4 regions of the Pantoea sp. At-9b genome follow, and region 1 is predicted to be linked to each of the others. Evidence: predicted binding sites of a transcription regulator. Region 1 holds the regulator's gene; each other region holds the start of a gene.
The links. The regulator CRP, encoded in region 1, controls carbon source genes, mostly activating them, when cyclic AMP is high. The targets are predictions, from matches to a motif close to ATGTGANNNNNNTCACAT.
Positions count from the first base shown of each region.

Region 1 (3,140 bases):
GCCGCTGAATTGGAAGGTGACAGTTTCCATCGCTATACGCGCCCGGAAATGGACATGGCGATCCGCAAAGCGCGCGATCTGGGCCGTCATATCAGCTATTTCGGGCCAGAAGCGAACGATTTTGGTCTGCTGGAGCAGACGTTTGAGCAGTACGGTAAAACCGGCCTCGGCCAGTCGCGCAAATATCTGCATACCTATGACGAAGCCGTGCCGTGGAACCAGGTGCCCGGTACTTTCACGCCGTGGCAGCCGCTGCCGGAAAACACCGATGTGTTGTTCTATGAAGGTTTGCATGGCGGCGTGGTGACGCAGCAGCACAACGTGGCTGAGCATGTCGATTTACTGGTGGGTGTGGTACCGATCGTTAACCTTGAGTGGATTCAAAAGCTGGTGCGCGATACCAGTGAACGCGGCCATTCACGCGAAGCGGTGATGGATTCGGTGGTACGTTCGATGGAGGATTACATCAACTTCATCACCCCACAGTTCTCGCGTACCCACATCAACTTCCAGCGCGTGCCGACCGTCGACACGTCGAACCCGTTTGCCGCGCGTGAAATTCCGTCCCTGGATGAAAGCTTTGTGGTGATCCATTTCCGTGGACTGGAAGGCATTGCCTTCCCTTACCTGCTGGCGATGATTCAGGATTCCTTTATCTCGCATATGAACACCCTGGTGGTGCCCGGCGGCAAAATGGGGCTGGCGATGGAGCTGATTATGACGCCGCTGGTGCAACGCCTGATTGAAGGCAAACGCATCAAGTAAGCCAAATTTTTCGTAGCGGCGCGATTTATCACGCGATCCCGGAATCGCTGCGGGAAAAATCGGCGCGATAAATCGCCTGACCGTGCATGCTGCACGAAAAAATCCGCGCGATAAATCGCGCCGCTACGTTCGTGCTAAAGTTCAACCACCTCATAGCTGTGGGTAATTTCTACCCCTTTGCCCAGCATAATCGCCACCGAGCAATACTTCTCCGCCGACAGATCAACCGCCCGCGCCACCGCTTTGTCGCCCAGCGCTTTGCCGCTGACAATAAAATGCAGGTTGATATGTGTGAAAATGCGTGGTGCTTCTTCACGACGTTCCGAGGTCAGTTTTACCTCACAATCCGCCACGTCATTGCGCCCTTTTTGCAGGATCGACACCACATCAATCGCGCTGCAACCGCCCGCAGCCATCAGCACCATCTCCATCGGACTCGGTGCTTTGTCGCCCGAATTGCCATCCATTAATATCTGATGACCTGATGAGGATTCTCCGAGAAAGGTAAGCCCTTCCACCCATTTGACCCGTGCCTGCATTATTCTTTCTCCTGAATCGGCTGATTTGCCGCCAGAGTACGCTTTCACCTGAGAAACAGCAATCCAGACTAATCGCCCTTTTGCTGAAGCGAGACAACAGAAGACAGCTAGCAAAAGCTGTGCTACAAACAGTGCTGAAAATATTTTCGTCGCAATAGACGAAGGCGGGAAGAATCAGAAGCCTGGCTTAAGAGTCCACCCGAATAATTTTCCTTTACAGGAAGCGCTCTACGATTTCACCGCCTGACAGGGAAAACTGCCCCCTGTGTTTTGGGCACGATTACAACAGAGGATAATAGCGAATGGTTCTCGGCAAACCGCAAACAGACCCTACACTCGAATGGTTCCTGTCCCATTGCCATATTCACAAATATCCATCCAAAAGCACCCTGATTCATCAGGGTGAGAAAGCGGAAACGCTCTACTACATCGTGAAAGGTGCCGTTGCGGTGCTGATTAAAGATGAAGAAGGCAAAGAGATGATCCTCTCCTACCTCAATCAGGGGGATTTCATCGGCGAGCTTGGCCTGTTTGAAGAAGGTCAGGAACGCAGTGCCTGGGTTAGAGCGAAAACTGCCTGCGAAGTGGCTGAAATTTCCTACAAAAAATTCCGTCAGCTGATTCAGGTAAACCCGGATATTTTAATGCGTCTTTCGGCGCAGATGGCGCGTCGCCTGCAGGTGACATCAGAAAAAGTAGGCAACCTTGCCTTCCTTGATGTGACCGGCCGCATTGCGCAGACGCTGCTCAATCTGGCCAAGCAGCCTGATGCCATGACCCACCCGGACGGGATGCAGATCAAAATCACCCGTCAGGAAATTGGTCAGATCGTCGGCTGCTCACGCGAGACAGTTGGCCGTATTCTGAAAATGCTGGAAGATCAAAACCTGATCTCCGCACATGGTAAAACCATCGTCGTTTACGGCACCCGCTAATTTCTTCTCACCCACGGCGTGATGGCAGCATCGCGCCGTTTTTGTCTGCGATGAGCTGATGTGGCGTCGAATCATCTATCATCCCGAGGTTAACTACGCCCTGCGGCAAACGCTGGTGCTGTGCCTGCCCGTGGCTCTCGGCTGGCTGTTTGGCGATCTGCAAAAAGGCTTGCTGTTTTCCTTAGTGCCGGCCTGCTGCAACATCGCCGGTCTTGATACGCCGCATAAACGTTTCTTCAAACGCCTGGTTATTGGCGGTTCCCTGTTTGCGACCGGCAGCTTCCTGATTCAATGGCTGACGGATTATCACGTCCCCTTGCCGCTGATTCTGCTGGTGCTGCCGTTATTAGTCGGTGTGACCGGCGAGATCAGCCCGTTGCATGGCCGCTTGCTGCCCGCCACGCTGATCGCCTCCATCTTTACCCTGAGCCTGGTAGGCCGCATGCCTATCTGGGTACCACCGCTGCTCTACATTGGCGGCACCTTGTGGTACGGGCTGTTTAACTGGTTCTGGTTCTGGCTGTGGAAAGAGCAGCCGATGCGCGAGTCGCTGAGCCTGTTGTACCGTGAGCTGGCGGATTATTGCGATGCCAAATATACCCTGCTGACCCAGTTGACCGACCCGGAGAAAGCGCTGCCTCCGTTGCTGGCACGCCAACAGAAAGCGGTGGATCTGATCACCACCTGCTATCAGCAAATGCACATGCTGTCGGCCAGCCGGGATAACAGCCATAAACGCCTGACGCGCGCTTTTCAGGTGGCGCTGGATTTGCAGGAACACATCTCCGTTAGCCTGCATCAGCCGGAAGAAGTGCAAAAGCTGGTGGAGCAAAGCCATGCCGAGGCGGTGATTCGCTGGAATGCCAAAACCATCTCCGCCCGCCTGCGTCTGCTGGCCGAT
Region 1 is NC_014837.1:3,997,833-4,000,972, forward strand. Features, by position in the region: gene PAT9B_RS18505 (phosphoribulokinase) at 1-765, shown strand, start outside; gene PAT9B_RS18510 (OsmC family protein) at 900-1,304, opposite strand; gene crp (cAMP-activated global transcriptional regulator CRP) at 1,607-2,239, shown strand; gene PAT9B_RS18520 (YccS/YhfK family putative transporter) at 2,298-3,140, shown strand, end outside.

Region 2 (3,140 bases), 1.7 Mb from region 1:
TAAATCACCGTGACTTTCCATTTGATAAATTCATCGTTATGGAACACCAGCGTCAGGGTGCCAAACACGGCAACCAGCACGAAGGTGATGATGGTCATTTTCTCCAGTTTACGGTACAGCACCCAGCTGGCGATCAGCGCAATGCCCGTCGCGACCACCAGCGCACCTGAGGCGACAAAAATGTCGTAAAGTTTGTAGAAAACGAAGAACACGACCAGGGGAAGAAAATCGAGTAACTGCTTCATAGGATATCCAGTCAGGGCGTTAATTAAGGCGCTCAGTGAGCGCCATAATGTTAACGTAACAGCATATACAGCCGGTACAGGTAGATAATCAGGATCGCGGACACCAGGTTCCCCAGGGCGTTCAATACCACCGACGCGACGTTCGCGGGTAATACCGTCAGCGAGGAGAAAAAGAACATCAGCGCGATTTTCGCCAACAACCAGACAATAATGGCCGGGGCGATCAGTTTCATATTTTTCCACGCCATGCGCATGCTGGCCCGCATTGCGCCCATCACACCCATCTTCTCACTGACCAGCATCACCGGGGCCAGCGACAACAGGATCGCCAACATTACGCCCGGCACCATCAGCACCATAAAGCCAATCTGGACCAGCAAGGTGATCAAAAAGGTTTGCAGCAGCAATTTCGGCAGCACAGGCGCGGAAGTACCAATGGCGCGCAGGGCGCTCACTCGCTGCCCGCTCGATACCATCGGGATCAGGCACAACATACCGCCCAACAGCAAGGTGTTGCCGACCAGCGCCGCAAAGGTGCCTGCCGCCGAGGCACGCAGCAGAATACGCTGCTGTTCCGGCGACATATTTTGTACCAGTTCAAACAGCGAGGATGCGCTGTCGTCGCTCTGACTTAACAGCGACAGCTGATCGGCACCAGGCGTCAGCGCATGGCCGATAATCACGGTTATAAATGAGGTAAGCAACGCCATCAGCACGATGGTAATCAGCTGATGGCGCAGAAAATTTCCTGTGTCACGGTATAACGAGCTTGCCGTGATAGACATGTACACTCCTTGAAGAAACCGGGTTAATTAACCCGGCGATTGTACATGTTCTGCTGGCGTGCTGGCACCCGGATTAGGATAACTTTCTGTCATCTCAGGTAAAGAAGGGTGAAAAAGCGCGGGTAAACCATAGCGCGCTCTGGCCCGATCGCAGGCTTCGTTCAGCACGCCGCCTTCACCTGACATCGCAAATTCCCGGCAGGGTGAAGGGCGCTGCTGATAAACGCCGCAAGAGACGCAGCCGCCGATCTCGCCCTGTAACGCGACACAGCGCGGTTCGCGTGCGTTGGTGCCACGCATGTTGCGCATCAGCAGGCTCAGGGGTTCGGTTAGCTCAACGGGCACCACACCACCCGCATCGTCAGCTTCAGCCCAATAGAAAGAAACACGGAAATGGGCGCAGCAGGCACCACAGGTCATACAAGGGTTAAGTGAATCGCTCATTTGATCGCCCGCTTCTCCTAAGCATCGAACCAAAATCAACGGAAGAGAATCAGCAAAGTAGTCACGCCGTGAAATTTTCGCAAGAGGATTTTTATTACGCCGTGTAAGGCCAAAATTGATCTGAATCAATTCATTGTTTTATAAGTGATTTATTTGAATTGATTCACATGCATTTTGCCTGAAAACGCGATAGATCTCTTGCCACAGACTCTGATCAATAACATCAACAATTCTGGCAAAGGAGTGAATAATGAAACTGGCAAAATGCGCGCTGCTGGTAGCACTGGCGATCCCTCAACTGGCGCTGGCCCATGAAGCGGGTGACTTCTTTATGCGTGCGGGTACGGCGACGGTGCGTCCGACCGAAGGCTCTGACAATGTGCTGGGTTTGGGCGGCTTTAGTGTCAGCAATGACACGCAACTGGGGCTGACTTTTACCTATATGGCAACCGATAACATTGGTATTGAGTTGCTGGCAGCCACACCGTTCCGTCATAAAGTCGGACTGGGTGCGACCGGTAACCTGGCCACTGTGCGTCAGTTGCCGCCAACGCTGATGGCGCAATATTACTTTTTCGATAGCAAAAGCAAATTCCGTCCTTATGTCGGTGCGGGTATCAACTACACCACTTTCTTTGATGCAAAATTCAATCAGACCGGTCGTGATGCGGGCCTGAGCGATCTCAGTGTGAAAGATTCCTGGGGTCTGGCGGGGCAAGTCGGCCTGGATTATCAGATCAACCGCGACTGGATGCTGAACGCGTCACTGTGGTACATGGATATCGATACCGAGGTGAAATTTAAAGCCAATGGTGTTAACCAGAATATCAACACCCGTATCGATCCCTGGGTGTTCTTCTTTGGCGTTGGCTACCGCTTCTGATTGGCGCGGATGGGATTTGCAGGGTCGCCATTTATGGCGACCTGATAGGTTAATCAGTGGTTAAGCGGCAAAGTTTGCGCGTCTTGCGGCTGGCCGTCAGCGGTAACAGGCGTAAACACCACCTCTTTCTGCAACGGCAAATGGTGTGGGCAGGCACCATAGACGATGACGGTTTGTCCCGGAAGCACGGTGGTTTCATTCAACATCACAGGTGAGTCATCCGGTAGCAGTTTGATGTCTTTGTCGAGTTGGATTGGCTCCATACCCGTATTCGTCACGGTCAGCCTTTGATCTTTTATGCCCCAAACCAGTGGCAGAGGGGCAGACTGTACTGCCTGAGAAAACAGTGAGCATAACAGCAACGCTGAAGGTACAAGGCAAAGAGCTTTGATGGTCCTTGTCATATGATAATTTCCTGAGAATTCGTCTCCTGCACGCGGCAGGAGACGAGGACACAATTAACGGCGAACTTTAACCGTTTGAGTGGCGGTAGAGGAAAGGCCTGTGCTGGGATCGGTAATTTTTACCTGCACGTCAACATCGAAATCTTCCATGACCACTGCGGCAGGGTAATCGATGGTCGCAAGCTGGCCATGGTTATGCCTGAACACGATTTTATTGGCGTTCTTCAGCACCGACCATTCAAACTTAGCGGTATCCAGTGAGGCATTACCCGGTAAGGTTGAGTTGGCAGCACTTAACGTCACGTGCGTGTTGCCAGTATTGATGGTGTCACTACCCTGGATCTCCAGATTGGCGACCGGTTTGGTTTCCGGCGCTTTG
Region 2 is NC_014837.1:2,315,013-2,318,152, reverse strand. Features, by position in the region: gene PAT9B_RS10610 (septation protein A) at 1-245, opposite strand, end outside; gene PAT9B_RS10605 (YciC family protein) at 296-1,030, opposite strand; gene PAT9B_RS10600 (YkgJ family cysteine cluster protein) at 1,058-1,474, opposite strand; gene ompW (outer membrane protein OmpW) at 1,725-2,357, shown strand; gene PAT9B_RS30590 (hypothetical protein) at 2,411-2,620, opposite strand; gene PAT9B_RS10585 (lytic polysaccharide monooxygenase) at 2,816-3,140, opposite strand, start outside.
Region 2: ompW (outer membrane protein OmpW) is a predicted target of CRP. The motif match lies at 1,626-1,643, and genes of this name have one in related genera.

Region 3 (3,140 bases), on a different replicon from region 1:
ATGACGAGGAAAACTTAAAATATGCTTAAATCCTGCAAAAGATAGCCACAATTAATGGTTGATGACAAATTTGTCATCTTCGTGAAAGGTTGAATAGCGTTTTCTATTATTATCGGCAGAATATGATTAAAATGACCTGCGATGGCCGCAATTAAATTATGATGCGCTGTCAGCGCCAGGTGACATGCTTAATCTAAACACCACAATCGCCACCACCACGCCAATCAGCGTGTCCAGTGCTCTGGCCGCGAACAGGGAACTCACCGCGCTAAAATCCCGACCTCCGGCAGCAATCGTCAAGGCATTGGCGGTGATAAACACGGTGGCAGCGGCGTATTGCAGCACCACCCCGATCTCAATGGCAAACTGCAGCATCCCGACCGTCAAGGCGATCCATAATCCTTGCGGATTGAGCGTCAGAATGCTCCACGCCAGCACCAGTCCAACCAGCGTGCCCAACAGCCGATTAAAGGCACGTCGTGTCGTGCCCGGCAAACCGTCCGGCTGGTTAAGTACCACCACCACGGCCGCCATCCCCCAATACGCATGTTCCAGTCCAAGGATGACCCCGATCGTTCCGGCCACCAGCGTGCCAAACGCCACCCGTGCAGCGGTGCGTCTGGCGTGCTCTTTGATCACCCGATCCGCTACCGTGCGAGGTTTGGCGGCGGTCCGTTCAAACAGGCATCCCAGCATATGCGCCAGCCACGAGATCGCGCCACCGCACAACACCCATAACCCACTTTGCCAGGGATCAACGCTGCTGGCCGCCATCCCGGTGCCGCTGGCACAGGCCAACGCAAACATATACGCTCCGGGCGGTCCCAGCTGCTGTCTGTTACAGATCAAGGTGGCAAGCGAGGCGATGCAGGTCACGGTCACCACGCCAAGCCACGGATAAGGCGCGACGAGAATGCCGAGGGTGACGATCACCGCCAATGTCACCGCGATGATGGCCAGCAAACGCGCACGTCTGCCAACGGGCAGACCATCACCGTACAACGCCGTAAACGCCCCAATGGTTGCCAGCAGACCCGACTGTATATGCCCGGCATAGAAACCCAGCACCACTGGTAAACCGCAGCACAGACCCGCGCGCACCGCAAACGGCAGACGTTGCCGCACGGCAGCTGGGATTGATGTATTCATCCTTTTCTCCGCGAACCCGCGATTCTAACCTGTTGATTAATGGTAGCCCGTTGCACTTTACCTGCCATGTTAATTTTTTGTTGTTATTCTTGTTACCCGTATCACATAAAGTAAAAAACATAAAACCTGAAACAGATCCCGCAATTGTCTCATCCCGGCCCGCTTCCTATAACTAACCGTCGATTGACCCTTAGCGATACCCAGACAGGCGGGAGTCTTTATGCAAACAAGCTTAACGATAAAAGAAAAAATCAGTTACGGACTGGGCGATATGGCCAGTCATATCGCCATCGATAACGTGATTATTTTTCTCACGTTTTATTACACCGATGTCGTGGGGCTACCGGCGATATTTGTCGGAACGCTCTTTTTGCTGGCGCGCGTCGCCGATGCGGTGATCGACCCGGCAATGGGCATGGTGGCAGATCGCACGCGTTCGCGCTGGGGGCGTTTTCGTCCGTGGCTGCTGATGCTGGCCGTGCCGTTTGGCGTGAGCTGCATGTTGATTTATGCCGTCCCGGAAAGCCTGTCGCTGACCGGAAAAATGATCTATGCGGCAGCCACCTACAGCCTGATGATGCTGATGTACACCGCCATCAATATTCCCTACTGCTCAATGGGCGCAATTATCACCGCCGATGATACCCAGCGTATCTCGTTGCAGTCGTGGCGCTTCTTTCTTGCAACGCTGGGAGGGGCGATGTCCACCTTCCTGATGATACCGCTGGCGACCTGGCTCGGGGGTGGTAACAAGCTGGAAGGGTATTTCGCCGCCATGTCGATTATGGCGACGCTGGCGACCCTGATGTTTTTTATCTGCTTCCTCAATACGCGCGAACGTGTGAATGCCCCTGCCAGCCACGGCCACTTTCTGGCCGATCTGCGTGATTTGTTATGTAACGATCAGTGGCGCATCGTGGCGCTATTGGTGTTCTGCAACATCTCATTTGGGGTGGTACGACTGGGTGCCATGATGTACTACGTCACCTATTTCCTTGGCAATGCCAGCCTGTTTATGTGGCTGTTGGCCGCGCATATCGTCGGCAAAAGCGTGGGCAGTGTGCTGGCGAAATTGCTGACGCTTCACTTAAGCAAAATCACCGCTTTCACTCTCAGCGCTATCGTTACCGGCGTGTTGAGTATCAGCATCGTGTTTCTCCCCGGTAACCTCGTGTTGCTGGTGGGGATGACCTTTATCGTCTCCAGTTTCTATCAGGTCACCACCACGCTGATGTGGGTGATGATGTCGGACGTGGTCGATTACGGTGAATATCGCCAGGGCAAACGCCTCGATGGCACCGTGTTCTCCACGCTGCTGGCCGTGTTGAAAATGGGTATGGCGATCAGTGGTGCCATTGTCGGCTGGACCCTCGGTCTGAGCGGCTATGTTGCCCAGGCGGCACACCAGCAGCCCGCCGCCATGATGGCTATCGTTGCGCTGTTTTCGGTGATCCCCGGCGTGCTGGCGCTGCTCAGTGCGCTGGCGATGCGTGGTTACAAACTTAACGACGCCACCATGCGTACCATCAATCAAAACAAACTGGCGGCACAGCCTGCCACCACTGGCCCCACCGTATTACAACCACAGGAGTTGTCATGAGCGAATTACGCGCCGAATCCCAGCGTATCGTCTGGACCTTTGACCGTCAGACCCTGGTTATCGAACCCTGGGGGGCGAACAGCCTGCGGGTGCGCGCCACCTGCCAGACGGCACTGATTGACAGCGATTGGGCGCTGTTACCGCCAACGCCTTGTGAAGTCGATATCCAACGTGAGCCTGAACTGCTGCGCATACGCAACGGCAACATCACCGCGACGCTGAATATGCGTGGACAACTGGCCTTCTACAACCAACACGGTGAATTGTTGCTTGAGGAGTTCTGGCGGCAACGCAGCACAGTCGGTATTGGTGCCACAGAAAAGAGCCAGGATAAGTACATCAGCGCGCTGAAACTGGATGCCCGCACCTTTCGCCCGATTCCCGGCGGGAA
Region 3 is NC_014838.1:642,330-645,469, forward strand. Features, by position in the region: gene PAT9B_RS23320 (FUSC family protein) at 157-1,149, opposite strand; gene PAT9B_RS23325 (glycoside-pentoside-hexuronide (GPH):cation symporter) at 1,370-2,749, shown strand; gene PAT9B_RS23330 (TIM-barrel domain-containing protein) at 2,746-3,140, shown strand, end outside.
Region 3: PAT9B_RS23325 (glycoside-pentoside-hexuronide (GPH):cation symporter) is a predicted target of CRP. The motif match lies at 1,239-1,256, and genes of this name have one in related genera.

Region 4 (3,140 bases), 1.8 Mb from region 1:
TCATCTCCCTGCCAGCAGTGCATCGACACCGGAATGGTGTCCAGTTGTGCCATTGCCTGTTCCACATCGACGTTAATCGCAGCGTAACGTTGTTTCGCCAGGTCAAAGGCCTGTTCAATCAGCTTTGTCATAAGCAAGTTCCTTAGCGGGTTGGCTCAGCGCGGCGAAGCGTGCCTGGTTGGCACGAAAAGCGCTGTTGTTAAGCGGAGCAAATGTTTCTAACGGGAAGTTCTGGCTGATGCAGCGACGCAAATCCGCCACATCGCGTAATTCGCCCAGGGCGATCAGCTGGCAACCGACATTGCCGAGGGTTGAGGCTTCTACCGGCCCGGCGAGCACCGGCAACTGACAGGCATCGGCGCACAGTTGGTTCAGTAACGGATTCTGGCAACCGCCGCCCACCACATGCAGTTGGCGTAACGGTGATGCGCGCAACTGGCCGAGTTCACCGATCACCTGACGATAAAGCAGCGCCAGACTGTCAAAAATGGTACGCGCCAGCGCCGCCGGGGTCTGGGGCACCGGCATCTGCTGCTCCGCACAAGCATCCTGAATCTCCTGCACCATGCTGGCGGGATTGATAAAGCGGCTGGCATTGGGGTTGATCAGCGCGACACAGGCGGGTTCATTCGTGGCCTGCTGAATCAGGTCGCACAAGTCAGTGATGTGCAGTTCACTGCATACGCGCTGCAACAGCCACAGGCCCATGATATTTTTCAGCACCCGATAGCCTTCTGCCCCACCTTCATTGGTGATATTCGCGTCGAGCGCCGTCTGGCTCAGGCACGGTTGCAGGCTTTCAATGCCCATCAGCGACCAGGTGCCCGAACTCAGATAAGCGGCATCATCCTGTCGCAGTGGCGTTGCCAGTACCGCGCTGGCGGTATCGTGGGTCGCCACCGCGATCACCGGGATGCGATGACCACGCGGGCTGGTCCAGTATCCAACGGTGTTGCCTGGGGCCGTGGGGGTGCCAAACCAACTGGCGGGCACCCCAGCCCAGGCGAGTAAATCCCGGTCCCATTCACCCCGGGTGATATTCAGCAGTTGCGTGGTAGTGGCGTTGGTGTATTCCCAGTTCAACTGGCCGGTCAGACGGTAATGCAGGTAATCCGGAATCATCAATGCATGACGCACCTGCGCCTGCCAGTCCGGCTGTTGCCGATGCAGCGCGCGCAGCTGGTACAGGGTATTGAATGGCAGAAACTGAATGCCGGTACGCTGATAAATTGCCGACTTACCCAGATCATTGATCGCCTGCGCCATCTGGCCGTCGGTGCGCGCGTCGCGATAGCTGACGGCCTCACCCACGCGCTGGCCATCGGCATCCAGCAGCACCAGGTCCACGCCCCAGGTATCGATGCCAATGCTGTCCGGCACGATGCCTTCTTCATCCAGTTGTTGCAGCCCGATACGGATCTCCTGCTCCAGCCCGTCCAGATCCCAGCAGTCATAACCGGCACGCCGCACGCGCTGATTAGCAAAACGACGGACTTCACGTAGCCTGAGTTGTTGGCTTGCCGTGGTCCATTGCGCGAGCATCACGCGCCCGCTGGATGCGCCTAAATCAATGGCAACAATGTTACGCATACTCATGGCGTGTTCTTCCTGTGATGAGATGCATACAGAGTAAAAATCCTGCCTTTTCCTCACCTTCCCGTTACTGCCAGCGCAACAGACCCACTGGCATCGTGGCAAAGATGTTCGTGAGGCAGCTCACAGAACCACACAAGCGTCGAGTTGTGAGCTTTGCCGCATTTTCTGCATCAACTCGGGAGATCTTGAAAAATTAGCCATTTTCCTGCATCCACCGGTGTGAAATTCAAGGTAAGGTGCCGATCGCCTGAGTAGACTCGGTTACGGTTTTGTTAATAATGAGAGGCGATCCATGACCGTTTTACACAGCGCAGATTTTTTCCCCGCCGGGGAGTACGCCATTGCTATTGAACCGCGCGTGCCGCAGCTGGCCTTTCCCGAACATCACCATGATTTCCATGAGATCGTGCTGGTCGAACAGGGTTCTGGCATCCATGTGTTTAATGGTCAGCCGCAGGCGTTATGCGCCGGTTGCGTGTGTTTTGTGCGCGATCACGATCGCCATCTTTATGAGCAAACCGACAATTTATGCCTGACCAACGTGCTGTATCGCAGCCCGGCAGCATTTCGTTTTCTCTCTGGCTTGCAGGCGTTGTTGCCGCGTGAGGAAGATGGCAACTACAGTTCGCACTGGCGCATCAACCAAAAAGTGATGGCGCAGGCGTTGCAGATCGTGGCGCAGATGAATCCGCAGGGCAGTTGGTCACTGGAGAAACAGGCACGTCAGGAGCAGGCGTTCCTGCAACTGCTGGTGTTGTTACGCGAGGCCGGTCACAACGAGGTCGCGCAGGATCAGGAAGCGCGTCTGCATCGTTTGCTCGACTGGCTTAATGAGCACTACAGTGAAGAAATTGCCTGGGAAGCCTTAGCGGACCAATTTTCGCTGTCGTTGCGTACCCTGCATCGTCAAATGAAGCAGCAAACCGGCAACACGCCGCAGCGCTATCTGAACCGGCTGCGTCTGCTCCAGGCTCGCCACCTGTTGCGACACAGCGATATGCGCATTACGGATATCGCTTTCCAGTGCGGATTTGGTGACAGTAACCATTTTTCCACGCTGTTTCGGCGGGAGTTTGGCTGTGCGCCCCGGGCGGAGCGCCAGCAGATGATGTAATTTGGAGTGCCCCTCATGTCGCTAATATTGACGCGCGAAGACTACTTCCCGGCCCCCAGCCTGCCAATTGCGGTGGCCGAACGCCTGCCACAACCTTCGTTCCCGCCACATCGACATGAGTTCAGTGAGATTGTCATCGTCTGGCGCGGCAACGGCCTGCATGTTCTCAACGATCGTCCGTGGCTGATCACCTGTGGCGATGTCTTTTATATCCGCGATAACGACTGCCACAGTTACGACAGCGTCAATGATCTGGTGCTGGATAATATTCTCTACTGCCGTGACCGCTTTCATCTGGGACTGGACTGGAGCCAGTTGCTGCCTGCCGAGGATGCGGAATCCCCCGGTTGCTGGCGTCTGACCACGCGCGGCATGGCCTTGGCACGCGGCGTGATCACCCAACTGGAGCGTGAAAGTCGCAAAAGCGACC
Region 4 is NC_014837.1:2,190,782-2,193,921, forward strand. Features, by position in the region: gene PAT9B_RS10065 (L-rhamnose isomerase) at 1-131, opposite strand, end outside; gene rhaB (rhamnulokinase) at 115-1,596, opposite strand; gene rhaS (HTH-type transcriptional activator RhaS) at 1,889-2,710, shown strand; gene rhaR (HTH-type transcriptional activator RhaR) at 2,726-3,140, shown strand, end outside.
Region 4: rhaB (rhamnulokinase) is a predicted target of CRP. The motif match lies at 1,741-1,758, and genes of this name have one in related genera.